DNA from 3 places in the Streptomyces sp. NPDC037100 genome. Region 3 is predicted to be linked to each of the others. Evidence: riboswitches for the same ligand, from Rfam matches in the RefSeq annotation. Region 3 holds a riboswitch; each other region holds the start of a gene.
What was found. A riboswitch is a leader RNA that binds a small molecule or an ion and turns the genes downstream of it on or off. The one in region 3 is predicted to bind cobalamin.

Region 1 (9,496 bases), on a different contig from region 3:
CCGAGGGCTCAGTTCTTGCGTGCGACGCCGCCGTACTGGTGCACCTCGGCCGGCAGGCCCAGGGCCGCCGCGTCGGGACGCCAGCGCGAGCAGGACGCCACGCCCGGTTCGAGCAGCTCCAGACCGTCGAAGTAGCGGGCGATCTGCTCGGGGCTGCGGAGGATGTACGGGATCGAACCGCCGTCGTTGTACGTCTGGATGGCCCGGACGTAGTCCTCGCTGGTGTCGGTGGAGTCGTACTGCACCAGGTAGCTGCCGGGGGGCAGGGCGTCCACCAGCCGCCGGACGATCGAGCGGGCCTCCTCGTGGTCCTCGATGTGGCCCAGGATGCCCATCAGCATGAGGGCGACGGGCTGGTCGAAGTCGAGCGTCTTCGCGGCTTCCCGGACGATGGTGTCGGGCTCGCGCAGATCGGCGTCCACGTAGTTGGTGACGCCTTCCGCCGTGCTGGTGAGCAGGGCGCGGGCGTGGGCCAGCACCAGTGGGTCGTTGTCGACGTAGACGATCCGGCTCTCCGGCGCCACCCGCTGGGCGATCTGGTGGGTGTTGTCCACGTTGGGCAGGCCGGTGCCGATGTCCAGGAACTGGCGGATGCCCTCTTCTGCGGCCAGGTGGCGCACGGCGCGGGCGAGGAAGTAACGGGCGGCGCGGGCCCCGGTCTCGATACCGGGGAACACCTCGCGGAACGCGTCACCGGCGACCCGGTCGACCTCGTAGTTGTCCTTGCCGCCCAGCCAGTAGTTCCAGATCCGGGCCGAGTGCGGCACCGAGGTGTCGATCTTGGGGAACGGCTCCTGCTCGGAGTTCTCCACCGGGTCGGTCATGGACGCTCCTGCGTGTGTGGTCGGAAAGCCCCACGTTAGCCGTTCTGCGCCCTGGAGAGGATCAACTCCGCTGCGGAATGCAGGAGTTCGACTTCGTCCCGGCCCGTCGTCGGCACCCCGGCGGCGCAGTGCCTCGGTCGGCCCTCCGGAGACTCGTCATACGCACCGCCGAAGATACGGCTTTCCCCGCACCACCGGTCCCCGCAGGGTGAGCAGTCGGATGAAGGCATCGTCAGGCCACGGAAACGCACTGGGTCACCGAACAGAAAACGACTTGAATCCACCTGTCCACCAGTAGAAGGGCACGACACAGTTATCGCTGTCCGAATGCGGCTGTTGCCCCAGTTCAGCCTGATCGACACCATCGTGTGACCCTGCTGCTGAGGCTGCCTGCCACCGGCATGGTCGGCACCCGCGCGGCGTCCTGGTCGCATCGTGGCGGCAACTGCCTCAGACGCAGCCAACGGAGGGCAGGGAATGCAGATCACGACACGTTGGATCCTGGCGTTCGACTCATCCTGCGGGACATGCACCACGGTGTCGTCCGCCGTCGCCCGGGCCAGCGGAGGCAAGCTGGAGGTGTTGCCGCTGACCGACGCGGACGTACGGCGGTGGCGCGAGGAGGCGATGGGCGCCGAACCCGTGTGGGCGCCGACCCTGTTGCGGGTGGCTGACGGCGCGGTACGCGCCTGGACAGGACCCCGTATGACTCCGCCGCTGGTGCGGCGACTCGGACTGCGGGCGACCGGCCGCGTACTCGTGGCCCTGGGCGAACTGCGTCGTGCGGCCCGCACCGGGCGGCCACTGACCACCGCGGACGGTGCTGCGGAGCAGGACCGCTCAGGCGTGAGCCGCAAGCGCTTCCTGCTGCTGGCGGGCGGCGTCAGTACAGCGGTCGGGATGACGATGGCGGGGCAGACCCCGGCATTCGCGCGCTCCGCGCAGACAGAGGCCCGGTCCTGGGTAGCCGCACACCGCAACGCGTTACCGCGCACGTACGCGGCCATCGCGCCGCTGCCCTCGGCTGTCCGTCAGGCCGTACTGGTGGAGCTTTCCCCGGCCGAGCGCAGCCGGGTGTGGACCGAACACCTGAAGCGGTTCCAGGACGCGCATCCGGCGCTGACCGCGCAACAGAAACGGGTCGTGCAGGAGGCGTTGGACCTGGCGGGCTCCGAGGCCAGCTTCGTCGGCGGCGAGCCGCAGAAGGGTTCGAAGCTGCAGAGCCGCATCTCCGCCGTGGAGGTGGCAGCGAAGGAAGCGTTCGGCATGGCCGACAGCGCCGCGCTCCTGGTGACTCTCGGGCCCGTCGACGCCGCTCCGGCCGCTCGAGGCAAAGCGGGGGCCGGGGTGCAGGCCACCTGTAACTGCAGCACCACCTCGCAGTGGTGCACCGTGTGGGAAGGCCCACGCTGCCAGTGCTGCTTCTGCAGCACGACATCGGGCTGCGGCTTCCTGGGCTTGTACCAGTGCAACGGAACCTGCACCGACTGACGCCGGCCGTCGAGGTTCGACAGCTGACCGAGCAGGCAGGCGCGGGCCGCAGCCGCAGGTCCCACCCGTCGGCAGCGGCCCGCGCTCCGGGCCATGACGCGGTTGCCTTCCCCCGCGGGGTTCGGCTGCCGGCCGCGCGCTGTCGGCCGCCATGCCGAACGAGACCACACCGGGCCCACCTTGAGACGGGGTGACGAGCCCTCCCCGAGGCCGCACCCCCCGCCGACGCAGGGCGAAGCCCTCCATGGCCCCTCGGCCGGTCCTCCCCGCCCAGGTACAGTAAGCGGGTCGTCATCACACCGTACGGGGGGAAGCCGGTGCAATTCCGGCGCTGACCCGCAACCGTGATCCGCCCCACCCGGGCGGTGAGCCGGATCGCCCCGTACGGTTTCGTGACCGGCTCGCGTGCCCGGCAGAGTGCCGGTGCGCGGCACCGTCGAGGTATACGGAGCCGAGCCGCCGGGGGGTGCCCCGCGCTGCCCGGCTCCCCCACAGGGAGAGGCACCCGCCGATCATGAACGTCCGCCGCAGCGCCGCGGTCCTGGCCGCCGTCGCCGTGATCGGCGCCGCCACCCCGGCCGCCGCCGCCCCGTCCCCGTCGCCCTCCCAGGCGTTCCCCTCCGCCCTGTACGGCGGCACCGACCCGAAGTACGACGGGGTCTGGCGACAGTCCCTCGCGCTGCTCGCGCAGGACACGGTGGGCGTGAAGCCGGCGGTGAAGTCCGTGCGGTGGCTGGCGCGTCAGCAGTGCGCGGACGGCTCCTTCGCCTCGTACCGCCCCGATCCCACCACCGCGTGCGACGCCAAGACCATGCGGGACACCAACGCCACGTCCGCCGCCGTCCAGGCCCTGACCGCGCTCGGCGGGCACGACGACGCCACCGGCAAGGCCGTCGACTGGCTGAAGTCCGTCCAGAACAAGGACGGCGGCTGGGGTTACTCACCCGGCGGTGCCAGCGACACCAACTCGACGTCGGTCGTCGTGGGCGCGCTGGCCGCCGCGGGCGAGAAGCCGGACCAGGTCGAGAAGGGCGGCAAGTCCCCCTACGACGCGATGCTGAAGCTCGCCCTGCCCTGCGGCGGGGACGGCGACGGCGCCTTCGCCTTCCAGCCGGACAAGAAGGGCAAGCTCGCCGCCAACGCGGACGCCACCGCAGCCGGTGTGCTCGGCTCCCTGGGCAAGGGCATGGTCGTCGAGCCCGGCAAGAAGTCCGACGCGACCTGCGAGAAGGCCGGGACGCCGGAGCAGGCCGCGGCCAACGGGGCCGCCTACCTCACCACCGCCCTCGCCAAGGACGACGGGCATCTCATGTCCGCCCTGGCCGGTGCCGAGCCCCAGCCCGACTACGGCAACACCGCCGACGCGGTCGTCGCGCTCGCCGCATCGGGTGAGACCACGCAGGCCGAGAAGTCCGTGCGGTGGCTGGAGAAGAACTCCGCGTCCTGGGCCGCGCAGAGCGGTCCCGCGGCCTACGCCCAGCTGATCCTCGCCGCCCACGCGACCGGCACGAACCCGCGCGACTTCGGCGGCGCGGACCTCGTCAAGCAGCTCAACGCGACGGGCCCCGCCCCGCAGACCGCCGAGCAGACCAAGGCCTCGGACGAGCAGGAGGACTCCGGCTCGGACTTCTTCGGGGTCTGGTGGTACGTCGGCATCTGCCTGGTCGCCGGAATCGGCATCGGCTTCCTGTTCACCGGCCGCAAGAAGCAGCAGCAGCTGTGATCCGCCGGGGCCTTCTCCTCCTCCTGGCCTCGCTCCTGCTGTGCGCGGGCGCGGGCCAGGCCCGGGCCGCCGGATACCGGTACTGGTCGTTCTGGGAGCGCGACGCCGGCCGCTGGGTCTACGCCACCCAGGGCCCGTCCCTGGCCCGCCCCTCGGACGGTGACGTCCAGGGCTTCCGCTTCGCGGTGAGCGAGGACTCCGATGACGCGGCCCGGCCGCGCGGGACGGCCGACTTCGCGACGATCTGCGCGAAGACGCCCGCGCGCGACGGCAGCAAGCGAGTGGCCCTGGTCCTCGACTTCGGTACCCCGTCGGACGCGCCCGAGGGTGAAACCCCGCCCGCCGCCCGCACGGCCTGCGCCCGGGTCTCCCCCGACGCGACGACGGCCGAGGCCCTGGCGGCAGTCGCCAAGCCGCTGCGCTACGACACCAACGCCCTGCTGTGCGCGATCTCGGGCTATCCGCAGAAGGGCTGCGGCGAACAGGTCCGGCAGAGCCAGGAGAAGAAGCAGCAGCCGGCAGCGGAGAAGAGGACCACGTCGGACGACGGCCCGTCCCTCGGCCTGGTGGCGGGTATCGCCGTGGTGGCGCTCCTGGGCGGCGCGGCGATCTGGCAGGTACGACGGCGTGGGTAGCCGTCCCGCCCGGCCTGCGGGCAGTCGTGCCGCTGGGGCGGTGGGGGTCCCGCCTGCTCATGGGGGTCCCCCCTGCTCGAGCGAAGCCGGGAACTTGGGGGAGAAGTCGCGAGCCTGGAGGAGGGTGGGCGCAGGCGGCACCCCGCAGCGCCGGGTCGCGCACCCATTCCGGCCCGGGCGCCGACGCCGTGCCCAACTGCACCCCGGAGCCTGGTGGCTCTGGGCGCTCGCCCTCGGCACCGCGGCCACCCGCACCACCAACCCCCTCCTCCTCGGCCTCCTCATCACCGTCTCCGCCTACGTCGTGGCCAGCCGCCGCCCCGACACCCCCTGGTCCCGCTCCTACGGTGCCTTCGTCAAACTCGCCCTCGCCGTGATCCTCATCCGTCTCGTCTTCGCGACCGTCCTCGGCTCCCCCATCCCAGGGACGCACACCCTCCTCACCCTCCCCGAGCTGCCCCTCCCCGCCTGGGCCCAGGGCATCCGCCTCGGCGGCGAGGTGACCGCGGAGGCCCTCACGTTCGCCCTGTACGACGGACTGAGACTGGCCACGCTCCTCATCTGCGTCGGCGCCGCGAACGCCCTCGCCAACCCCTCGCGCCTGCTGAAGTCCCTGCCGGGCGCCCTGTACGAGATGGGTGTCGCGGTCGTCGTCGCCCTCACCTTCGCCCCGAGCCTCATCGCCGACGTCCAGCGCCTGCGCGCCGCGCGCCGCCTGCGCGGCCGCCCGGACAGGGGCATCAGGGGCCTGCTGCAGGTGGGGCTCCCCGTCCTGGAGGGCGCGCTGGAGCGCTCGGTCTCCCTGGCCGCCGCGATGGACGCCCGCGGCTACGGCCGTACCGCCCAGGTCCCGCCCGCCGTACGCCGTACCACCGCCGCCCTCACCCTCGGCGGCCTGCTGGGCGTCTGCGCGGGAACGTACGGCCTGCTCACGGCCGAGGGCGCCGGCTACGGCTTCCCCGTCCTCCTCGCGGGTCTCACGGCCGCCCTCGCAGGCCTCAAACTCGGCGGCCGCCGGTCCCTCCGCACCCGCTACCGCCCGGACCGCTGGGACGTGCGCGCCTGGCTGGTCGTCGGCTCCGGCGTCGCGGTCGCGGCCCTGCTCGCCCTCGCCGCGGCCCGCGACCCCGCCGCCCTGCACCCGGGCGTGGTGCCACTGGTCGCCCCCGCCCTCCCCCTCTGGCCGGCCGCTGCCGTACTCCTCGGCCTGCTGCCGGCGTTCGTCGCCCCCGACCCCAAGGAGCCGTCGTGATCCGCTTCGAGGACGTCTCCGTGACCTACGACGGGGCCGACGGACCCACCGTCCAGGGCATCGACTTCGAAGTGCCGGAAGGCGAACTCGTCCTGCTGGCCGGCCCGTCCGGCGTGGGCAAGTCCACGGTCCTGGGCGCGGTCAGCGGACTCGTCCCGCACTTCACCGGCGGCACCCTGCGCGGCCGGGTCACGGTCGCCGGCCGTGACACCCGCACCCACAAGCCGCGCGAACTGGCCGACATCGTGGGCACGGTGGGCCAGGACCCGCTCTCGCACTTCGTCACCGACACCGTCGAGGACGAACTCGCCTACGGCATGGAGTCGCTGGGCCTCGCCCCGGACGTGATGCGCCGCCGCGTCGAGGAGACGCTCGACCTGCTCGGCCTCGCCGACCTGCGGGACCGCCCCATCGCCACCCTCTCCGGCGGCCAGCAGCAGCGCGTCGCGATCGGCTCGGTCCTCACCCCGCACCCGAGCGTCCTCGTCCTGGACGAGCCGACCTCCGCGCTCGACCCGGCAGCCGCCGAGGAAGTGCTGGCCGTCCTCCAGCGGCTCGTCCACGACCTCGGTACGACGGTCCTCATGGCCGAACACCGCCTGGAACGCGTCATCCAGTACGCCGACCAGATCGTCCTCCTGCCCGGGCCGGGCGCCGCCCCGATCCTGGGCCCCCCGGCCGAGGTGATGGCCGTGTCCCCGGTGTACCCGCCGGTGGTGGCCCTGGGCCGCCTGGCGGGCTGGACCCCCCTGCCACTGACGGTCCGCGACGCCCGGCGCAGGGCAGGGGAGCTGAAGCAAGAGCTGCAGGACGTCCCTCCTCAGGGGCGCGGGGAACCGCGCGACAAGCCACAGGCAGCCCGCCCCCGCGGACGATCCGCACCCGCCACCCCCATAGGCGAGGCACGAGCCCTCTCGGTCACCCGCGACCGCATCACAGCCCTGAGCCACATCGACCTCACCGTCACCCCCGGCGAGACCATCGCCCTCATGGGCCGCAACGGCGCCGGAAAATCCACCCTGCTGGGCGCCCTGGTCGGCCTCGTCAAGCCCAGCTCCGGAACCGTCCGCCTCGGCGAAGCCACACCCCACCGCACCGCCCCGAAGGACCTCGTCCGCAAGGTCGGCCTGGTCCCCCAGGAGCCCCGCGACCTGCTCTGCGCCGACACGGTCGCCGCCGAGTGCGCGGCGGCCGACAGGGACGCGGGCGCAGCCGCCGGCACCTGCCGGGCCCTGGTCACCGAGCTGCTGCCCGGCGTCACCGACGGCGCCCATCCCCGAGACCTCTCCGAGGGGCAGCGGCTCGCTCTCGCCCTGGCCGTGGTGCTGACCGCCCGGCCGCCGCTGCTCCTGCTGGACGAGCCGACCCGGGGCCTGGACTACGCGGCGAAGGCCCGGCTGGTGGCGGTGCTGCGCGCGCTGGCCGCCGAGGGGCACGCCATCGTGCTGGCCACGCACGACGTGGAACTGGCGGCCGAGATCGCCCACCGGGTCGTCCTGCTCGCCGACGGAGAGGTGATCGCCGACGGCCCGACGGCGGACATCGTGGTCTCCTCCCCCTCCTTCGCCCCGCAGGTCACCAAGATCCTCGCCCCGCAGCACTGGCTCACGGTCTCCCAGGTCCGCGCGGCCCTCCACCCCGAGGCTCCTGTGGCTCCCGAGGCCTGCTGATGACCAAAACCGGGACCACCCCCCAGCGTCAGGCCCGGGCCGTCCGCCTCGGCCCCCGCTCCGTCACCGCCCTGGCCCTCGTCAGCGCAGTCGGCGTCGTCGGTTTCGGCTGGCCGTTCCTGACGCCGCCCACCTCGCGGCTCAGCGCGCACGCGCAGGACGCGCCCTGGCTCTTCGCGGGCCTGCTGGTGCTGCTCGTGGCGGTGGTGGCCGCGGCGATCTCGGAGTCCGGTCTCGGTCCGAAGGCGGTCGCGATGCTCGGCGTGCTGGCCGCGACGGGGGCGGCCCTGCGGCCGATCGGCGCCGGTACCGCCGGGATCGAGCCGATGTTCTTCCTGATGGTGCTGAGCGGTCGGGTCCTCGGCCCGGGCTTCGGATTCGTCCTCGGCTCGGTGACGATGTTCGCGTCCGCGCTGCTCACCGGCGGTGTGGGCCCGTGGCTGCCGTTCCAGATGCTGGCGATGGGCTGGTTCGCGATGGGCGCGGGCCTGCTGCCGGGCCCGGACCGGCTGCGCGGCCGGGCGGAGCTCGTGCTGCTCGCGTTCTACGGTTTCCTCGCCGCCTTCGCCTACGGCACGGTGATGAACCTGGCCGGCTGGCCCTTCATGAGCGCCCTCGCCTCGAACGTCGCCTTCGACCCGCACGCGGCGGTCGCCGCCAACCTGGCCCGTTTCCTCGCGTACTGCCTGGCCACCTCGCTGGGCTGGGACCTGGGCCGGGCTGTCGTCACGGTCGTCCTGACCCTCACCCTCGGCCCCGCGGTCCTGCGGGCGCTGCGCCGCGCCACCCGCCGGGCGGCCTTCGAGACGCCGGTCACGTTCGACGCGCCCCGGACGTGAAGCCCCCCACATGACCCCCGTCACCTACGAAGCGGGGCCGTAGGGACAATCCCCGGTCACGGGGCAGGCCTTCCGCGCACATGCGGCCACACCTAGTAAACGGGTTCCTTGCGGGCATCCGGCGCGCCTGTTTGTCTGGCCAGGCCCAAGACCCGAGCCCACCCCCCATGGACCGAAGGCGGCGGCCCCCTGATCCCCGGGGCCGTCGCCTTCGCCTTCGCCTCTGCTTTCCGCCTTCGCCTTCGCCTCCGCCTGCGTCTACTTGCTCTGGAGCTTCCCCAGCGGCTCGGGGTCCTCCTCCAGCGCGACGGCCGCCGCCTTCCAGCCGGTGTCCCCGGGGTAGAGGACGCTGCGCAGGTAGGCGGTGGTGAGGCGCTGGAGCAGAGCGACGCGTGCGGGGCTCTCGTCGGTCGTCTCAGCCACCTCGTAGCCGGGGATGCCCCCGAGCGAGTGTTCCGCCCCGAACAGCGTGAGCAGGCTCTTGTCTCCCGGGCTGTAGGTGTAGGGGTCGGTGAACCAGTCCGGTCCGCGCGTGGACAGCGCGGAATCGTCGTGGTCCCCGGCGACGATGAGCGCCGGCGTGCTCATGGTGTCGAAGGACGGCCTCATGAAGGGGAGGTGCTCGACGGCGAACGGGGTCAGGTCGTCGCCCAGGCCGGCCATGGCGAGCAGCACGCCCGCCTTGACGCGGGGGTCGGACAGGTCCTCCCCGGGAACGCCGTCGGAGTCGAGGACGCGCGCGCCCAGCAGCGTGCCCGCCGTCTGGGCTCCCCAGGAGTGGCCCGCCACGGCGATGCGGTCGCGGTCGAGGCGCCCGGCGAGGCCCGGCACGGAGGCTTCCAGAACGTCGAGTCCGTCCAGCACGCGCTTGAGGTCCTCGATACGCAAGCGCCAGATCCGGGGCGTCCGGGGGTCCTCCGCAGGCAGGCCCAGCGTCCTGGAGTCCAGGTGGGTGGGCTGCACCACCGCGAAGCCCTGGGCGGCCCAGAAGTCCGTCAGCGGGGCGTAGCCGTTCATCGACCAGCCGAAGCCGTGCGAGAAGACGATGACGGGCAGATCGCC
Region 2 (9,496 bases), on a different contig from region 3:
TCGTGCGCACGACGACGGCCCAGAACGCGCCGTCGCCCAGCACCTTGGCGAAGTTGTCGAACCCGACCGTCTCGGCCGGCTGGAAGCCCCACAGCTGCGACTGCCCGAACTTCTGGAAGGACAGGGTGACCAGGCGGGCCAGCGGATAGCCCATGACCAGGGCGAGGATCAGCAGGCAGGGCGCGAGCAGCAGCCAGGGGACGGCGGCCCCGCCCGACGTGCGCTGCCCGCGGGGCCGCCGGTTTATCGGGGGCGGCGGCGGTGCCTGCCGCGGTGGCGGCACCTTGGCAGTGGTGGTGGTCTCTGCGGCACTCATCGCGCGCTCCTTGACGGGCCCTCAGGTCGTACGAGATTCAGGGCCCCGTCGAGGACTGCGGGGAGGCGACGGGGCCCTGTGCTCGGGTCACTTGGTGTTGATGACCTTGTCGATCGCGGCGTCCGCCTCCTTGGCGGCGGCCTCGACGGACTTCTTGCCGGTGCCGATGCTCTGCAGCATGGTCTGCAGGATCTGGGCCTTCTCGACCTGGCCCCAGCCGGGCGCCATCGGGACGAACCAGCTGGACTCGGCCGCGGTGGCGGGGACCGCCGTCTTCGGGTCGTTCTTGAGCGTCGCGAGGTCGGTCTTGTTGTTGGGCAGGTTGCCCTTGGCCATCAGGCCCTTCTGCCCGGAGGAGCCGGTGAAGGCGTTGATCCACTCGGCGGCCAGGGCCTGCGCGTCGGACTTCACCGGGACGGCGAGGTCGGAGCCGCCGAGGAAGACGGGCATGTTCTTGCCGGACGGGCCGGGCATCACGAAGTTCTCGAGGTTGCCCTTGAGCTTGCCGGTCTTGTCGTTCTTAGGGTCCTCGGAGGTGGCACCCTCCCAGGCTGCCGCGAAGATCATGGCGGACTTGCCCTGGCCGTAGACGATGTAGCGGTCGGACTCGTCCTTGGTCTTGTCGCCGTGCATGTACGTGCCGACGACGTTCTTGAACTCCTTCAGGCCCTTGAGGGACTCGGGCGAGGAGAGGGAGGCCTTCCACCGTCCGCCCGACTCGGTGGCGATGGCGCCGCCCGCGTCGTAGACGAAGGACATGGCCGCGTACCAGTCGCGGGTGGGCTGGTACCAGGCGCTGAACTTGTCGCCCTGCTTCTTCTGGATCTTGTCCAGGGCCGCGGTCAGCTCCTTGTACGTCTTCGGGGCCGACTTCACCCCGACGGATGCCGCCACGTCCTTGCGCCAGTTGGCGACGCGGCCGCCGGCGTAGTACGGGACGCCGTAGGTCTTGCCGTCGTAGGTGACCGAGGCCTTGAGGCCGTCCAGCCAGGCGTCGGAGTTGTCGAACGCGGACCGGTCGAGGGGGGCGAAGGCGCCCTTGACCATGTAGCCGAGCATCTCGGTGTTGCCCATCTCGACCACGTCGGGAGCTTTGTCCGTGGCGAGGACGGCGTCGAGCTTGGCGTTCTTGTCGGGCCAGCCGTAGTACTCGTGGTTGATCTCGAGCCCGGGGTGCTTCTTCTTCACCGCGGCGTCGGCGGCCTTCACCAGTGCGGGCCAGTTGTTCTGGGCGTCGACGGTGAGCCAGACGGTCAGCTCCTTGGCGTCCGCACCCTTGTCGGAGCCCCCGCCACCCTCGCCCCCGCATGCCGCGATGGAGACCATCATGCCCGCGATTCCGATCGCGGCTGTCAGCTTGCGCTTCACGCCACCCTCCTCAGGGATCCCACAACCCCCCTGGCTCCCCGCAGTGAACGTGGGGCCGGGCCTGGACCAATGGTGTAGACCAGTACCGGGGAGCTTGGACCAGACCAGAAGGCCTGTCAAGGGCCCCGATACCGCTCTGACCAGCCGTTATGCGACCTACATATGCAGGGACCTTTAAGTAAGAAGCCAGCGAAATCCCGAGCGAGACACGGCATACTGCGGGTAGACCACAGGGAATGGTGGACTAGACCAAAACAGGCGCCGACGGTATACAAGTGGGATCGTGTCGGCAGACCGGGCCGGGAAGGCGGAGCATGAGCACCGACGTCAGCAGTGCTGAGAACGAGAACGGGGTGCCCGTCCGTACCGCGCGCGTGCCCAAGTACTACCGCCTGAAGAAGCACCTGCTCGACATGACGGAGACCCAGGCGCCGGGGACGCCGGTCCCGCCCGAGCGCACGCTGGCGGCGGAGTTCGACACCTCGCGCACGACCGTGCGCCAGGCGCTGCAGGAGCTGGTCGTCGAGGGCCGGCTGGAGCGCATCCAGGGCAAGGGCACCTTCGTCGCCAAGCCGAAGGTCTCGCAGGCGCTGCAACTGACCTCGTACACCGAGGACATGCGCGCCCAGGGCCTCGAACCCACCTCGCAACTGCTGGACATCGGCTACATCACCGCCGACGACCGCCTGGCCGGGCTGCTCGACATCACACCCGGCGGGCGCGTGCTGCGCATCGAGCGGCTGCGCATGGCCAACGGCGAACCGATGGCCATCGAGACCACCCACCTGAGCGCCAAGCGCTTCCCCGCCCTGCGCCGCTCTCTGGTGAAGTACACGTCCCTGTACACCGCGCTGGCCGAGGTCTACGACGTCCGTCTCGCGGAGGCCGAGGAGACCATCGAGACGTCGCTGGCGACCCCGCGCGAGGCCGGTCTGCTGGGCACCGACGTCGGGCTGCCGATGCTGATGCTCTCCCGGCACTCACTGGACCGGGACGGCCGGCCGGTGGAGTGGGTGCGGTCGGTCTACCGGGGGGACCGGTACAAGTTCGTGGCCCGGCTGAAGCGGCCTGCCGAGTAACCCCACCGCAGGGCTTCCGTCGCTTCTGACGCCTGGTTTCGGTTGGGTACCGCATTGCGGACGAGGGGTTCCGTTCCCGCCTCACCCTGACCTAGGGTGCCTGCGCCACAGGTGATCACCAAGGGGACGGAGCCGCCTGATGTCGCAAGCCCCGGAAGCCAGCAGAGGGCCGGTGGTGACGCCTGTGCGCGTCGTCATCGCCGTCTGCCTCATAGCGCCCTTCGTGGCCATGCTGTGGGTCGGCTCGTACGCGAAGACCGACCCGGCCTTCATCGGCATCCCGTTCTTCTACTGGTACCAGATGGCCTGGGTGCTGATCTCCACCGCTCTGACGATGATCGCCTACAAGCTGTGGCAGCGTGACCAGCGCGCCCGCTCGGCCGCGAAGGGCGGTGCGTCGCAGTGAAGGACGGCGTGAACGGCGTCGCGCTCGGCGTCTTCATCTTCTTCTTCCTGGCCGTGACGGTCATGGGCTTCCTGGCCGCGCGCTGGCGCAAGGCCGAGAACGAGCACAGTCTGGACGAATGGGGCCTGGGCGGCCGCTCGTTCGGCACCTGGATCACCTGGTTCCTGCTGGGCGGCGACCTGTACACGGCGTACACCTTCGTCGCCGTGCCGGCGGCGATCTACGCCGCGGGCGCGGCCGGCTTCTTCGCCGTGCCCTACACGATCCTGGTGTACCCGCTGATCTTCACCTTCCTCCCCCGCCTGTGGTCGGTCTCCCACAAGCACGGGTACGTCACCACGTCCGACTTCGTGCGCGGCCGCTTCGGCTCGAAGGGGCTGTCGCTGGCGGTGGCGTTGACGGGCATCCTGGCGACGATGCCGTACATCGCGCTCCAACTGGTCGGCATCCAGGCCGTGCTGGACGTGATGGGCGTCGGCGGCGGCGAGAACACCAACTGGTTCATCAAGGACCTGCCGCTGCTGATCGCGTTCGGCGTGCTGGCGGCGTACACGTACTCCTCGGGCCTGCGGGCCCCCGCGCTCATCGCGTTCGTGAAGGACACGCTGATCTACATCGTCATCGCGGTGGCGATCATCTACATCCCGATCAAGCTGGGCGGCTTCGACGAGATCTTCGCCAAGGCCGGCGAGGCGTACAGCCAGACCAACCCGGCGACGGGTGCGCCGCGCGGTGCGCTGACGCCGGCCGAGCCGGGCCAGTGGACGTACGCCACGCTGGCGCTGGGCTCCGCCCTCGCGCTCTTCATGTACCCGCACTCCATCACGGCGACGCTGTCCTCGAAGAGCCGTGAGGTGATCCGCCGCAACACCACGATCCTGCCGCTGTACTCGCTGATGCTGGGTCTGCTGGCGTTGCTCGGGTTCATGGCGATCGCGGCCGGCATCAAGGTGCAGAACGGGCAGCTGGCGATCCCGCAGCTGTTCGAGACGATGTTCCCCGACTGGTTCGCGGGCGTGGCGTTCGCGGCGATCGGCATCGGCGCGCTGGTGCCGGCGGCCATCATGTCCATCGCGGCCGCGAACCTCTTCACCCGCAACATCTACAAGGACTTCATCAAGCCGGACGCCACACCGGCACAGGAGACCAAGGTCTCCAAGCTGGTCTCCCTGCTGGTGAAGGTCGGCGCCCTGGCCTTCGTCCTCACCATGGACAAGACGGTCGCCATCAACTTCCAGCTGCTGGGCGGCATCTGGATCCTGCAGACCTTCCCGGCCCTGGTCGGCGGCCTGTTCACCCGCTGGTTCCACCGCTGGGCCCTGCTCGCGGGCTGGGCGGTCGGCATGATCTACGGCACGGTCGCCGCGTACGGCGTCGCCTCCCCGACCCAGAAGCACTTCGGCGGCTCCGCGAAGGAGATCCCGGGCATCGGGGAGATCGGCTACATCGGCCTCACGGCGTTCGTCCTGAACGTGGTGGTGACGGTGGTCCTGACCTTCGTCCTGAAGGCCCTGAAGGCCCCCGACGGCATCGACGAGACCAAGCCGGAGGACTACACGGCGGACGCGGGCGACCCCGGTGTCCAGGTGGAGCTCCCGCCTGCCACCGCCGGTTCCGCGCACTGACCTCAGGGGCGCGGGGCTGTATCACCATGCGGCTCCGCCGCGTGGGCGCGAACAACCACACGACGCCCGCAGCGGGCCGCCGAGATCACTCACAACGGCGGCCCGCTGTCGTACACACTCACCGCATGGACATCCTGATCCGCCGTGCGGGGCCCACCGAGTACGGAGCCCTCGGCGACCTCACGGCCCGGGCCTACCTCGACGACGGCCTGCTCGACTTCGGCGAGAGCGACCAGTACCTGCACGTGCTGCGGGACGTCGCCGCACGGGCGGCCTGTGCGGAGGTCCTGGCCGCACTCAGGGACGGCCGCGTGCTCGGCGGCGTCACCTTCGTCCCGTCCGGCGGCCCCATGGCCGACATAGCGGGCCCCGGAGAGGCCGAGATCCGTATGCTGGCCGTCGCGCACGCAGCCCGCGGACAGGGCGTCGGCGAGGCCCTCGTGCGCTCCTGCGTCGACCGGGCGCGGGCCACCCCGGGCTGCCGGAGCGTCGTGCTGTCGACACAACCCACCATGCACGCGGCCCACCGCATCTACGAACGGCTGGGCTTCGCCCGCACACCCGAGCGCGACTGGAACCCCCTCCCGGAGCTGACGGACATCACTCTTCTCACCTATGAGTTGACGCTCTGAAACCAGCACGACACAACATCTGGGGGTGCCGCCCGAACCCGGCACAAGATGTATGCTCATGCTCGCTGTCGCCGCAGGGGAATCCGGTGCGAATCCGGAACTGTCCCGCAACGGTGTACTTGTGCATGTCTGTTCCCGGAACCACTCCGTTCCGGGAACCGCCCCGCACAGGAGTCAGTCCGAGGACCTGCCGACAGCGCGCCCGGCCACCCGGCCGGTGTGCCCTGACGTCCGGGCCTCGTGGAATGGGCCGGTGGACGCGACGCCCCGTGCGCTCGCGTGCTGCTGCCTGCCCTCGACGAGGCCCCCGTGCCGAGCGAGGGAGAGCCCCACGTGACCATCGCGCCAGCCGAACCGGTCTCAGCCGCCGAAGAAGAGCACGACGCCCCCGGTGCCGCGCTGCTGCGGACCCTGACCGAGCTGACCGCCGACCTCCCCGACGCCGATCCCGGCCGGGTCGCCGCCGCCGCGATGCGCGGCCGCTCCGCGCAGGCGGACGAGCGGGAGTTGCGGGAGCTGGCGACGGAGGCCGCGGCCGGTCTGATCTCCGAGGACCCCGCCTACTCCCGGCTGGCCGCCCGGCTGCTGACCATCGGCATCCGCGAAGAGGCCGCCTCGCAGGGCGTCACGTCCTTCACCGAGTCCGTAGCGGTCGGCCACCGCGAGGGCCTCATCGCCGACCGGACCGCCGAGTTCGTGCGCGTCCACGCCGCCCGTCTCGACGCGCTGATCGACCGGGCGGCCGACGACCGCTTCGGCTACTTCGGCCTGCGCACGCTGCACAGCCGCTACCTGCTGCGGCACCCGTACACCCGCAAGGTCGTCGAGACGCCCCAGCACTTCATGCTGCGGGTCGCGAGCGGCCTCGCCGAGGACGACACCACGCGCGCCCTGGACGAGGTCGCGGCGCTCTACGGGCTCATGAGCCGCCTCGACTACCTCCCCTCCTCCCCCACCCTGTTCAACTCCGGCACCCGGCACCCCCAGATGTCGTCCTGCTACCTCCTCGACTCCCCCAAGGACGAGCTGGACTCGATCTACGACCGGTACCACCAGGTGGCCCGGCTGTCGAAGCACGCCGGCGGCATCGGACTGGCGTACTCCCGCATCCGGGCCCGCGGTTCGCTGATCCGCGGCACGAACGGCCACTCCAACGGCATCGTCCCGTTCCTGAAGACCCTGGACGCCTCGGTCGCCGCCGTGAACCAGGGCGGCCGGCGCAAGGGCGCGGCCGCGGTCTACCTGGAGACCTGGCACTCCGACATCGAGGAGTTCCTGGAGCTGCGCGACAACACCGGCGAGGACGCCCGCCGTACGCACAACCTGAACCTCGCGCACTGGGTGCCGGACGAGTTCATGCGGCGCGTGAACGCCGACGCCGACTGGTCGCTGTTCTCCCCCTCGGACGTGCCCGAACTGGTCGACCTGTGGGGCGAGGAGTTCGACACCGCGTACCGGGCGGCCGAGGCACAGGGCCTGGCGAAGAAGACCCTGCCCGCCCGCGAGCTGTACGGCCGCATGATGCGCACCCTGGCGCAGACCGGCAACGGCTGGATGACCTTCAAGGACGCCGCCAACCGCACCGCCAACCAGACGGCCGAGCCGGGCCACGTCGTGCACTCCTCCAACCTCTGCACGGAGATCCTGGAGGTCACCAGCGACGGGGAGACGGCGGTCTGCAACCTCGGTTCGGTGAACCTCGGCGCGTTCGTGGCCGGCGGCGACATCGACTGGGAGCGGCTGGACGAGACCGTCCGCACGGCCGTCACGTTCCTCGACCGGGTCGTGGACATCAACTTCTACCCGACCGAGCAGGCGGGCCGCTCCAACGCCCGCTGGCGTCCGGTCGGCCTCGGCGCGATGGGCCTGCAGGACGTCTTCTTCCAGCTGCGCCTGCCCTTCGACTCGCCCGAGGCCAAGGCCCTGTCCACCCGCATCGCCGAGCGCATCATGCTCGCCGCCTACGAGGCCTCAGCCGACCTCGCCGAGCGCAACGGACCGCTGCCGGCCTGGGAGAAGACCCGTACGGCCCGGGGTGTGCTGCACCCCGACCACTACGACGTCCAGCTCACCTGGCCGGAGCGCTGGGCGGCCCTGCGCGAGCGGGTCGCCACGACCGGCATGCGCAACTCGCTGCTCCTCGCCATCGCGCCCACGGCGACCATCGCCTCCATCGCGGGCGTGTACGAGTGCATCGAGCCGCAGGTGTCCAACCTGTTCAAGCGCGAGACGCTGTCGGGTGAGTTCCTCCAGGTCAACTCCTACCTGGTGGACGAGCTGAAGCGGCTCGGCGTGTGGGACGCCCGCAGCCGTGAGGCCCTGCGCGAGGCGAACGGCTCGGTGCAGGACTTCACCTGGATTCCCGAGGACGTCCGGGCCCTCTACCGCACGGCGTGGGAGATCCCCCAGCGCGGCCTGATCGACATGGCGGCGGCCAGGACCCCGTTCCTGGACCAGTCCCAGTCTCTGAACCTCTTCCTGGAGACGCCTACCATCGGCAAGCTCTCCTCGATGTACGCCTATGCCTGGAAGTCCGGGCTGAAGACGACGTACTACCTGCGCTCGCGCCCGGCGACCCGCATCGCCCGCGCCGCACAGGCCACTGTTCCCGCGCAGGCCACCCCGGACCCCGACGCGGTCGCGTGCTCCCTGGAAAACCCCGAGTCCTGCGAGGCCTGCCAGTAATTCCCACCCGCCACCCGACCGCCACCCCTGGAGGACGGCGCTTCGCGCCGACTGCTATGACTCAGAACCTTCTCGACCCCGGCTTCGAGCTCACCCTTCGTCCCATGCGCTACCCGGACTTCTACGAGCGCTACCGGGACGCCATCAAGAACACCTGGACCGTGGAGGAGGTCGACCTCCACTCGGACGTCGCCGACCTGGCCAAGCTGTCACCGGCGGAGCAGCACCTGATCGGCCGGCTGGTCGCCTTCTTCGCGACGGGGGACTCGATCGTCGCGAACAACCTGGTGCTGACGCTGTACAAGCACATCAACTCCCCCGAGGCGCGGCTGTACCTGAGCCGTCAGCTCTTCGAGGAGGCCGTGCACGTCCAGTTCTATCTGACGCTGCTGGACACCTATCTGCCCGACCCGGAGGACCGCGCCGCGGCCTTCGCGGCGGTGGAGAACATCCCGTCCATCCGCGAGAAGGCCTCGTTCTGCTTCAAGTGGATGGACTCGGTCGACAAGCTCGACCGGCTGGAGAGCCAGGCCGACCGCCGTCGCTTCCTGCTCAACCTGATCTGCTTCGCCGCGTGCATCGAGGGCCTGTTCTTCTACGGCGCCTTCGCGTACGTCTACTGGTTCCGCAGCCGGGGCCTGCTGCACGGCCTCGCCACCGGCACCAACTGGGTGTTCCGAGACGAGACGATGCACATGTCCTTCGCCTTCGACGTGGTCGACACCGTCCGCAAGGAGGAGCCGGAGCTGTTCGACGACCGGCTTCAGCAGGAGGTGACGGACATGCTCCGGGAGGCCGTGGAGGCCGAGCTGCAGTTCGCGCGCGACCTGTGCGGTGACGGTCTCCCGGGCATGAACACCGAGTCGATGCGGCAGTACCTGGAGTGCGTGGCGGACCAGCGGCTGACCCGCCTCGGCTTCGCTCCGGTGTACGGCTCCGAGAACCCCTTCTCCTTCATGGAGCTCCAGGGGGTTCAGGAGTTGACCAACTTCTTCGAGCGGCGGCCCTCGGCGTACCAGGTGGCGGTGGAGGGCACCGTCGACCTGGACGAGGACTTCTGAGCCGGCACCTCTTCGCGGGCCTCCTGCGCCTCCCTGATCTGACGGTCGATGCGCCTCTCGCGCACCAGGCCGATCACGGACGGGAGGATCAGGAGGACCAGGATCCCGAAGGTGGCGGTCAGTCCGATCAGTGCTTCTGTCTGGTTCGTGTTCATGGACACCACTGTCGCGCTGATGACTCCTTACCGTCAGTGGCAGTACTGCCGTAGACCCTCGAATTACTGCCAACGGCGAGGCACACTGGATCCATGCTGCAGAACGTGGCCGTCGCCCTCCTCGACGGCGTGAACCCCTTCGAACTCGGTGTGGTGTGCGAGGTCTTCG
Region 3 (9,496 bases):
GGGGACCGCCGCGTGCACGTAGGCGCCGACCTCACGGGGCGCGATGGCGTCCTGCTCGCACTCCAGCACGAGGGTCGGCACGGCGACGCCCTGCAGGTCCTCACGGCTGTCGGTGAGGAAGGTCGTACGGGCGAAGACCCGGGCGATGTCGGGGTCGGTGGCGCAAAAGCTGTTCGTGAGTTCCCGGCCCAGCTCCGGCCGCTCCGGGTTGCCCATGATCACCGGGGCCATCGCGGACGACCAGCCCAGGTAGTTCGCCTCCAGGGAGGCGAGCAGTTCGTCGATGTCCTCCGTGCTGAAGCCGCCGCGGTAGCCCTCGTCGTCGATGTAACAGGGCGAGGGAGTCACCATCACGAGCGCCCCGATCCGCTCCGGCGCGGCCTGCGCCGCCAGCACTCCGACCATGGCACTGACCGAGTGCCCCACGAACACCGCCTGCCGCAGGTCCAGCTCCTCGCAGACGTCGACGACGTCGGCGGCGTAGCCCTGGAGCGAGGAGTACCGCTGCTCGCTCCACGACCCGAGGTCCGAGCCGCCGGAACCGACGTAGTCGAACAGCACCACCCGGTAGCGCTGCGCAAGAGCCGGCACCACCAGCCGCCACATGTTCTGGTCGCAGCCGAACCCGTGGGCCAGCAGTAGCACCGGCGCGTCGTCGGGCCCGACGACGTTGACGTTGTTCCTGCGACGGATGTCCATGGCGGCCATGCTCCCACCCCGGCCGGAGCGGGACGACGGCGGCCCGCGGACAACGGCTTCGCCACCGTGAAGTCAGCCCAGGTACAGCGGCACCCTGGAGGCCAGGTCACCGAGCTCGGCCTGCTCCGCCTCGGTCGGCGCACGCCGCCCGGTGCCGATCAGCAACGCGTCCGCATCGGGGAAGGAGGACGGGAACGAGCCCGCGGCGATCAGCTCCAGCATCTCCCGGGACCGGGCGAGCCCCTCCGCGGGAGGCAGCTCCGCGCCCGGCAGGTGAGCGATCAGGTCGAGGTGGTGCAGCGTCCACTCCATGACATAGGTGGAGAGGAAGTCGCGCACCGTGAGGATTTCGTCACGGGTGCCGACCCGGCTGCCCGGATCGGCGAGCAGGGCCGCACGCCCGGCGGCGGAGCCGACGTCGTCCAGATGGAACTTCAGCAGGTGCGGATCCTCGTACGCGGCGGCCAGCCGGACGGTCAGCGCGTCGAGCGGGTCGTCACCGGTCGGCGGAGTGCCGGAGACGTCCCAGTACGTCAGCGCGTCACGGGTCGGGGCCCGGTCGGAGGGGGTGGCCAGGGTGATCAGCACGTCCTGGGCGTCGACGATCAGATGGCACACCAGGTCCCGTACCAGCCAGCCCGTACAGCCGGAGGGCCGCCCGAAGTCCTCGTCGGAGAGATCCGCCACCGCCGCGCGCAACGCCGTCCAGGTGCGTGAGAAGAGATCCACCTCGGCAACGTAGTGCGGCGCGGCGACGCCGGACAAGCGTGTTCCGGCCGACCGTGCTCACCGCCGCCGGGGCTCTCACCCTCCGGACGCCCCCAGCCGCCCTCCCACGAGCACGGCGAGCTCGTCCGGTGTACGCGGGCCCGGCTCCGTTTCCGTCAGCAGCCCCTGGGACCGCAGACATTCCGTCACCGCGGCACCCCACGGCAGTCGCAGACCCGCCTCCCGGAGGAGATCCGTGCGGGCCAGTGCCGCGGCCGCGGGCCCGGTGCGGACACCGGACGGCGTGAGGAGCGCCGCGTCGTCGGCCCAGCGCAGCGCGAGGTCGACGTCGTGGGTGGCCATCACCACCGTGGTGCCGGCGGCACGGAGTCCGTCGAGGGTGGTCAGGAGCCGCTCCTGGCCGTCGGGGTCGAGTCCGGCCGTCGGCTCGTCCAGGATCAGGACGCGCGGCCGCATGGCGACGGCGCCCGCGATGGCCGTGCGTTTGCGCTGTCCGTAGGAGAGCAGATGGGTCGGCCGGTCGGCCAGGGCCGTGATGTCCAGGGCGGCGAGTGCCTCCGCCACCCGCGCCCGTACCTGCGTGTCGTCCAGGCCGAGGTTCAGCGGACCGAACGACACGTCCTGCTCGACGGACGCCGCGAACAACTGGTCGTCAGGGTCCTGCACCACCAGCTGCACGGTGGTCCGCAGCCGGGTCAGCCCCTTGCGGTCGTACGCCACCGGCTGCCCCTCGACCGTCAGCCGCCCCTCGTGCGGTTTCAGGCCGCCGCTGAGCAGCCGCATCAGCGTGGTCTTGCCGCTGCCGTTGCGGCCGAGCAGCGCCAGCGCGCGGCCCTCGTGGATCTCGAAGTCGAGGCCGCTGAGCACGGCCGGGCCGTCCTCGTAGGCGAAGGACGCGCCCCGCAGGGCGACGAGGGCGGGCTCGCTCATGTCAGCGGCCTTTCCAGTACGAGGGTGAGGACGGCCAGCGCGACGAGCAGCGCGCAACTGGCCGCCGTGAAGCGGACGGAGACCCGGGCCTCGGGCACCAGGACTCGCAGGGTGCCGTCGTAGCCCCGCCCGGCGAGCCCGGCCTGGAGCCGGCCGGCCCGGTCGAAGGCCCGGACGAACGCGGTGGCGCCGAGCCCGGCCAGGGAACGCCACTCCGCGGCCCGGCCGGTGTGCCCGAGCCGGGCCGCCTGGGCCTCCCGGATGCGCCGCATCGAGTCCAGCAGCAGGAAGCTCATCCGGTACGTCACGAGCGCGACGTCGACGACCGCCGCGGGGACTCCGGCCCGGACCAGTCGGGGCAGCAGGTCGGACATGGGCGTGGTGAAGGCGAACAGCAGCACCCCCAGGGAGGCCGCCGAGGTGCGCAGCAGCAACTCCCCGGCCCGGAGCGGCCCGTCGGCGGCGAGGGAGACGAACCCCCCTGGTCCGCCCACCTGGACGAGCAGCGTGAGCGCGCCGGTCACGCAGAAGCCCAGCGGCACCCGGTAGGCCCGCCACAGCCGACGCCGGGGCACCCCGGCCGGACCCAGCAGCACGACCACGGCCGTCAGGAGGACCAGGGCCGCGCCCGGCCAGGGCGGCAGGGAGATCGCGAGCACGGTGAGACCCAGTCCGAGCACGGCCTTGTCCACGGGATGGCGGCGGCGCCAGCGACTGCTGTGCGCCGCCGCGTCGATCGGCAGCACCCGGGCTCAGTCCTGTTCCGCGGTGGACTTCCCGGCGGTGCCGGCGAGCGTGCTGTCGGACTCCCGTTCCAGCGCCCGCCGCTCGCCCTGCCGACGTCCCCGGCGCAGGCCGAAGTAGTAGGCGAGGACCCCGGCGCCGAGGGCCGCCTGGAGGGAGAACAGCGCCGACTCGATCTCACCGGAGGGCGGTTCGTACAGCGGCGAGAACCACGGCTCGTAGTCCGGCTTCAGCTCGGTGATCGCCGTCTCGGCCTCGCCGTCGGATCCCGTGAACGGCTCCTTCTTGTGGTCGCCGAGGCCGAGTGCCAGGGGCAGCACGGCGAGCGCGGCCACGGCGAGCAGCAGCACCAGGTTGATCTTCGTGTTCCTGCTCATCGGGCCACCGCCTCGGTCTCGGTCCGGGTCTGCTTCTTGGCGAGGAGCACGCCCAGCCGGGTCAGTTCGCCCTTGCTGGACTGCACCAGCAGCCGCATCACGAGCACGGTCAGCAGGCCCTCGCTCACCGCGAGCGGGATCTGCGTGACGGCGAAGATGGAACCGAACTTGCCGAGCGCGCCCAGGAATCCACTGCCCGGGTCGGGGAACGCGAGCGCCAGCTGCACGCTGGTCACGCAGTAGGTGGACAGGTCGGCGACGAAGGCGCCGAAGAACACCGCCACCATCAGCGGCGCGTTGGAGCGCCGCAGCAGCTTGTAGACGGCGTATCCGGCCCAGGGCCCGACGATCGCCATGGAGAAGACGTTGGCGCCGAGCGTGGTCAGGCCGCCGTGCGCCAGCAGCAGCGCCTGGAACAGCAGGGTGATGGTGCCCAGCACCGCCATGATGGGCGGCCGGAACAAGATGGCTCCGAGGCCCGTGCCGGTGGGGTGTGAGCAACTTCCGGTGACGGACGGCAGTTTCAGGGCGGACAGGACGAACGTGAAGGCACCGGACGCACCGAGGAGCAGAGTGCTCTCGGGGTGCTCGCGCACTTCACGGGTGAGCGACCGGACCCCGTGGACGACGAACGGCGCCGACGCGACACCCCAGGCGACCGCGTGCGCCGGAGGAAGGAAACCCTCGGCTATGTGCATGGCTCAGCAGACCCTCTCCAGCACCTCGTGGATGGTTGACGCGCCTTGGCCGGTCTCCTGGCTGACGGGTACCACCGCCCGGACTCCGCCTTCCCGGGTCACGAGGACCCAGTGGCTGCCCGTGAGGGCTGGAGCCGGACTTCCCGATTCACAGTGGCGAGGGCCGCACCGGCATCACACCGGATTTCCCGTTCACCAAGGCCTGGTGACAATAAGGCCGGGGTAAGGGCGATGACAAGCCACCCAAGGGGCGCGCGAGGGGGCGCCCGTTCGCACACCGGCGCATCCCCCGGCTGGTCCACGCTTCTCCACGCAGGCTCCCGCCGCGTGACGTCCGGGCCGTGTCAGTCCTCGTTACCGTCGTCCCCGCCGGCGTCGCTCCCCCCGTCTTCCCCGGCCTGGCGCGGCTTCTCCGGCTTCGGCTGCTCCGGGCCGCCGTCGACCGCTTCCTCCGTCGGTGTCGCGGCGCCCGGCGCGGATGCGGAAGGTGTCGGGGCAGGGGGCGGTGGGGACGGAGTGACATCGGCCACGGTGCCCGTGGCCGGCGTGTCGGCTGCCCCCGGGCCGCCCGCGGGGCCGCCCGCCGGGCCGCCAGCCGGGTCGGCCTGCGGATCGGAGGAGTCGGACGTGGCGGAGTCGGCGGACGGCGTGGCGGCGGGGCTGCTCGCGCTCGGGGACGCGTCGGGTTCCGTGCCCTCCGTGGTCGTGTCGGGCGAGAACCAGCGCATGCCGATGAGCATCGCGGCGATGAACAGTGCCGCGGCGGCGGCCGTCGCGGCCAGCTTCGACCGGTTCCCGCGACCGTCGCGCCCGCGCGAGCGGCCCGAACGCCCCGCCTGGGCCGCCCGGGCGGCGGTGCGATGGCCCGTGGTGGCGGGCAGCGCGTACGTGGTCGGGCTGCCGGTCTCGGCGGTCGCGTACGGTCCCGGCCTCGCGGGCATCGCCGCGGAGGCGGTGTTCGGCCGCAGCGGCGGCGAGACCTCCGGCAGCGGCTCGGGCAGGCCCCGCCAGGCGCCCCCGGCGAACCACTCGGCGGCCTGCTGGGCGGTGGGACGGTCCTCGGGCTGCTTGGCGAGCAGACCGAGGAGGAAGTTCTCGAACGCCGGCGGAAGTCCGGCGACACCGAGCTCGCGAGGCGGCACGGGAGCGGAGTCCAGGTGCTGGTGGAGCAGGGCGACGGCGGTGTCGGCCTGGAACGGCGGGCGTCCGCTGAGGAGCTGGTAGAGCACGCAGCCGAGGGAGTACATGTCGGAGGCGGGCCCCGCTGGCTTGCCCAGGGCCCGCTCGGGCGCGAGGTAGAGGCCGGTGCCGATGATCTGGCCGGTGGCGGTGAGCGCGGCGCCGGGGTCGTCGAGGAACCGCGCGATGCCGAAGTCCCCGATCTTCAGCGTGCCGGCCGCGTCCAGCAGCAGGTTGGCGGGCTTGACGTCCCGGTGCACGATGCCCTGCGCGTGCGCGGCGGCGAGCCCCGCGGACGCCTGCGCGGCGAGCAGGGCCACCCGCTCGGCGGGCAGCGCGCCGGAGGCGGTCAGCACCCCGGCGAGACTGTCGCCCTCGACCAGTTCCATCACCAGGTACAGCCGGTCGTCGTACTCACCGAAGTCCAGCACACCGACCACGTTGGGGTGGTTGAGCCGTCCGGCGGTCTGAGCCTCCAGACGGAACCGGGAGGCCGCCGTGGCGTCGGTGTCCTGGGGCAGCAGCAGCTTGAGGGCCACCGCTCTGGCGAGCGTCTCGTCGTACGCGCGCCAGACCTCTCCCATTCCACCGCGCCCGATCTCCACATCCAGCCGGTAGCGGCCCGCTAGCAGCACTCGTCCTCGTCTCACGCATAGGGGAAGGTCGTCGCCGCAGGACGCCGAACTCCCCGCTTGTGCACGAGGATTGATGAGGGGTGCCGCAGCCGACCCAGGATACTGGCGCGGCACGACCGCCGATCTCCGCGGCGCTGTCCCCGGAGGGCCCCGGCACGGAAATCCCGGAGCGAAGGAGTCGCCCGCCGGGGTGACACTCCCGGCGCCCGGTTGCCGCGGGAGGCCGGCAGGGTGTCAGGCCGCCGCGCCCGTACGCTTTTCCCGGTGCGGCAACAGGGCCACCGCCAGGGCCGGCACGGCCGCCAGGACCAGCCACGGCACGGCGGCCGGCAGGCCCAGGTCGAGCAGGAGGCCGGTGGCGGCGCTGCCGGCCAGGACGATCAGGCCCGAGACGGACGACAGCGCACCCATGTAGAGCCCGAGCCGGCCCTCCTCGGCGAGGTCGGGCACCCAGGCGCGGGCGGCGGGCACGACCAGCATCTGCCCCACGGTGAGCAAGATCACGAAGCCCGCGGCCGGGAGCAGCCCGGCCGTGCCCGTCCAGCCGGCGGGGCGGGCCGCGGCCACGACCGCGAAACCGGACGCGATCAGCAGCAGCCCCGCGGTCATGGAGCGGCGCAGATCCAGCCGGTCGCCCGCCCAGCCGGTCACGCGCAGCTGGGTGAACACCACCAGCACCGAGGACAGCGCGAAGAGCCAGGACAACGGCGCCTGGGACCCCGACGCGCGCTGCACCTCGTCCGGCAGGGCCAGATACAGCTGGTTGTAGGCGAGCAGGTAGGTGCCGTACGCACAGCACAGGGCGAGGAAGCGGCGGTTGCGCAGCAGGGCTCGGACCCCGCCCCGCTCCCGGACGCGGATACGGCCGGGGATGTGCTGCGGCATCAGCCACAGGTGCCCGGCGAGGACGAGCACGAAGACCCCGGCACCGGCCATACACGCGGTGCGGAAGTCGACGGCGAGCAGCAGCGCTCCGAGCAACGGCCCCACGAACGCCCCCGCCTGGCCCGCCACGCTGAACAGGGCGAGGACCCGGGTGCGCGGGCCGTGCCCGTCCTCCTCCCACCCGACCGCCTGGCGGGCCACCTCGGACTCCACGGCGGGGGAGAAGAGCGCCGCGGCGAAACCGATCACCAGCACCGCACCGATCACGGCCCCGCTCGTCTTTGCGAAGCCCAGCCATGCGAACCCGGCGATCCGCAGGCCGCAGCCCGCCAGCACGACCGGCCGCACCCCGAACCGGTCGACGAGCCAGCCGCCGACCACGAACAGCCCCTGCTGGCTGAAGGTACGCAGCCCGAGCACGAACCCGACCAGCCAGCCCGCCATGCCGATCGCGGTGCCGAGATGCTCGGCGAGGAACGGCAGGACGGCGTAGAAGCCGATGTTGAAGGCGAGCTGGGTGAGGATCAGCAGCCGCAGCAGCGGCGACAGTTGCCTGATGAGGCGCCAGGTGCCGGCGTGGCTTCCGGCGCGGATCGTGGGGGCGGCCTTACGGGGCGGCACCCGGGAGGCGGGGTGGGTCATCGTTCCTCTGTCTGTGAGGCGGACACGGGCGTCAGGAGGTCGTCGGAGAGCTCCGGGTGCCGTCGCGGCGCCGGCACGCCCTGATCCACGGGCGGCGCGGCGGGGCCCGCGGGCCGTGTGCGCCGCCGGGGCAGCCGTACCCCGCCCGCGGCCGTCACCGCGAGTGCCCCGAGCAGGGCGAGTACGGCGGCCGGGAAGAGGACGGCCCACGGGGCCCGTTCGGCATAGGGCTGGTTCTCGGCGAGCAGCAGGCCCCACTCGGGGGAGGGCGGCTGGGCGCCCAGGCCGAGGAACCCGAGCGCGGCGAGGCCCAGCGCGACGCCCGGGAGCCGGAGAAGGGCGTGCCGGACGACCGGGGGCACGACGGCGGGCAGCAGTTCGTGCCGGAGCAGGTACCAGCGGCCGGCCCCCAGCGCCCGGGTGGCGGCCAGATGGGTCGTCGCACGCTCCTGCCGCAGCAGGGAAGAGGTGTGCGCGGCGAGCGGGGACCAGGCCACGACGGCCACGGCGAGCGCGGGCGTCCAGGGGCCGCTCCCGGCGACGCCGGTGACGAGCAGCCCGGCCAGTACGGGCGGTACGGCGCTGAGCGTGTCGGCCAGCGGCCCGGACAGCCTCGGCAGCAGCCCCAGCAGCAGCCCGGCGACGAGGGCGGCGGCACTCACCGCGAGGGCGGTGCCGAGGGTGGTCACCGCCCCGTGGGAGATCCGGGCGAGGACGTCCCGGCCGAGCGCGTCCGTGCCGAAGGGGTGCTCCGCGGAGGGGGCTTGCAGCCGGGCGAGCGTGTCCAGGGCGAGCGGGTCGCGGGGGAGCCCGGCCCCGATGACGGCGGCGAGCAGTCCCCCGTAGAGCAGCGGGAGCGTCCGGGGCGCGGGGGGCCGGGGCCGGTGCAGGGACTGCAGGGCGCCGTCGCGCAGCGCCGGTCCGATCAGCAGCCGGGCGGCGATCCGGGCGAGGAGCCCCGCGGCCGCCGCGAGCAGGACGAGGGCGAGTGTGCCGGTCTGCAGGGCGGGCAGGTCCTGGGCGAGTGCGGCGTGCAGGGTGAGCCGGCCGAGGCCCGGGATGTCGAAGATCTGCTCGACGGCGACCGATCCGCCGGTCAGCCCGACCACGAACAGCCCCAGGTTCGGCAGAAGTCCGGGGACGCAGCGGCGCACCGCCTGCCGGGCCAGCGACCTCGGCGGAACACCGCGTGCCGCGGCCGCCATGGCCCAGGGTTCCGCGAACGCGCCGGGCAGCAGGTCGTCGAGCATGCGGCCCAGGACCGCCCCGGCGGGCAGGCCGAGGGCGAGTGAGGGCAGCACCATCCACTGCGGGCCGTACCAGCCCAGCGCGGGCAGCCAGCCCAGCTGCACGGCGATCACCGAGGCCAGCACCGAGGCGACGAGGAACTCGGGCAGCGAGGCCAGCACGGCCGTCACCGTCCCGCCGGGACGGCGCGCACCGAGACTGCCCCGCGCGCCGAGCCGGAGGGTGGGGGCGCAGACGGCGGCGGTCGTGCCCGCGGCGACCACCAGAGCCCCGCACATCAGCAGCAGTGACACGCCGAGCGCCTGCACGACACCCGGCAGCACCTGGGCGCCGGACACCCAGGACGAGCCCGCGTCTCCGTGCAGCAGGCCGCTCAACCAGCGGCCGAGCAGGACCGATGGCCCGTCGTCCAGGCCGAGTTCGGCGCGGATCGCGCGCAGGGTCTGCGGTGTCGGATCGCGGTCGGCGGAGCGGGCCTTGAGGACGGTCAGCGCCGGGTCGGTCCGCGACAGCCACGGCAGCAGGCCGATCGCCGCCACCAGGGCGGTCATGAGCACGGCCCGCCACGCCAGCGTCGGGCCACCGCCCCGCGCGAGGACGCGCAGGGTGGTGAGACCCCGGATCAGGAGGGAGGTCTTGGCGTTCAGGGTCGCGTCCCCACGCCGACGAACTCCCGCTCGTACGGGTCGAGTCGAGCGCCCTGTACGGACGCCCGGATCCCCGTGACGGC

Region 1: another riboswitch for cobalamin. It lies ahead of ACZ7EG_RS01165 (prenyltransferase/squalene oxidase repeat-containing protein); the one in region 3 lies ahead of ACZ7EG_RS34070 (energy-coupling factor ABC transporter permease).
Region 2: another riboswitch for cobalamin. It lies ahead of ACZ7EG_RS05990 (ribonucleoside-diphosphate reductase subunit alpha); the one in region 3 lies ahead of ACZ7EG_RS34070 (energy-coupling factor ABC transporter permease).

What each region holds. Positions count from the first base shown of each region.
Region 1 is NZ_JBVJSX010000001.1:243,711-253,206, forward strand. It holds gene ACZ7EG_RS01155 (SAM-dependent methyltransferase) at 9-824, opposite strand; gene ACZ7EG_RS01160 (bacteriocin fulvocin C-related protein) at 1,302-2,315, shown strand; adenosylcobalamin-variant (AdoCbl-variant) riboswitch at 2,614-2,704, shown strand; gene ACZ7EG_RS01165 (prenyltransferase/squalene oxidase repeat-containing protein) at 2,830-4,038, shown strand; gene ACZ7EG_RS01170 (SCO2322 family protein) at 4,035-4,673, shown strand; gene ACZ7EG_RS01175 (energy-coupling factor transporter transmembrane component T) at 4,798-5,925, shown strand; gene ACZ7EG_RS01180 (ABC transporter ATP-binding protein) at 5,922-7,595, shown strand; gene ACZ7EG_RS01185 (ECF transporter S component) at 7,595-8,434, shown strand; gene ACZ7EG_RS01190 (alpha/beta hydrolase family protein) at 8,693-9,496, opposite strand, start outside.
Region 2 is NZ_JBVJSX010000002.1:182,557-192,052, forward strand. It holds gene ACZ7EG_RS05960 (carbohydrate ABC transporter permease) at 1-316, opposite strand, end outside; gene ACZ7EG_RS05965 (extracellular solute-binding protein) at 404-1,684, opposite strand; gene ACZ7EG_RS05970 (GntR family transcriptional regulator) at 1,999-2,763, shown strand; gene ACZ7EG_RS05975 (DUF3311 domain-containing protein) at 2,903-3,169, shown strand; gene mctP (monocarboxylate uptake permease MctP) at 3,166-4,794, shown strand; gene ACZ7EG_RS05985 (GNAT family N-acetyltransferase) at 4,920-5,426, shown strand; cobalamin riboswitch at 5,479-5,635, shown strand; gene ACZ7EG_RS05990 (ribonucleoside-diphosphate reductase subunit alpha) at 5,760-8,111, shown strand; gene ACZ7EG_RS05995 (ribonucleotide-diphosphate reductase subunit beta) at 8,168-9,172, shown strand; gene ACZ7EG_RS06000 (hypothetical protein) at 9,085-9,327, opposite strand; gene ACZ7EG_RS06005 (GlxA family transcriptional regulator) at 9,421-9,496, shown strand, end outside.
Region 3 is NZ_JBVJSX010000013.1:177,478-186,973, reverse strand. It holds gene ACZ7EG_RS34095 (alpha/beta fold hydrolase) at 1-699, opposite strand, end outside; gene ACZ7EG_RS34090 (maleylpyruvate isomerase N-terminal domain-containing protein) at 772-1,428, opposite strand; gene ACZ7EG_RS34085 (energy-coupling factor ABC transporter ATP-binding protein) at 1,504-2,358, opposite strand; gene cbiQ (cobalt ECF transporter T component CbiQ) at 2,355-3,104, opposite strand; gene ACZ7EG_RS34075 (energy-coupling factor ABC transporter substrate-binding protein) at 3,111-3,479, opposite strand; gene ACZ7EG_RS34070 (energy-coupling factor ABC transporter permease) at 3,476-4,177, opposite strand; cobalamin riboswitch at 4,208-4,392, opposite strand; gene ACZ7EG_RS34065 (serine/threonine-protein kinase) at 4,522-5,991, opposite strand; gene ACZ7EG_RS34060 (MDR family MFS transporter) at 6,226-7,518, opposite strand; gene ACZ7EG_RS34055 (ABC transporter permease subunit) at 7,515-9,317, opposite strand; gene ACZ7EG_RS34050 (ABC transporter substrate-binding protein) at 9,410-9,496, opposite strand, start outside.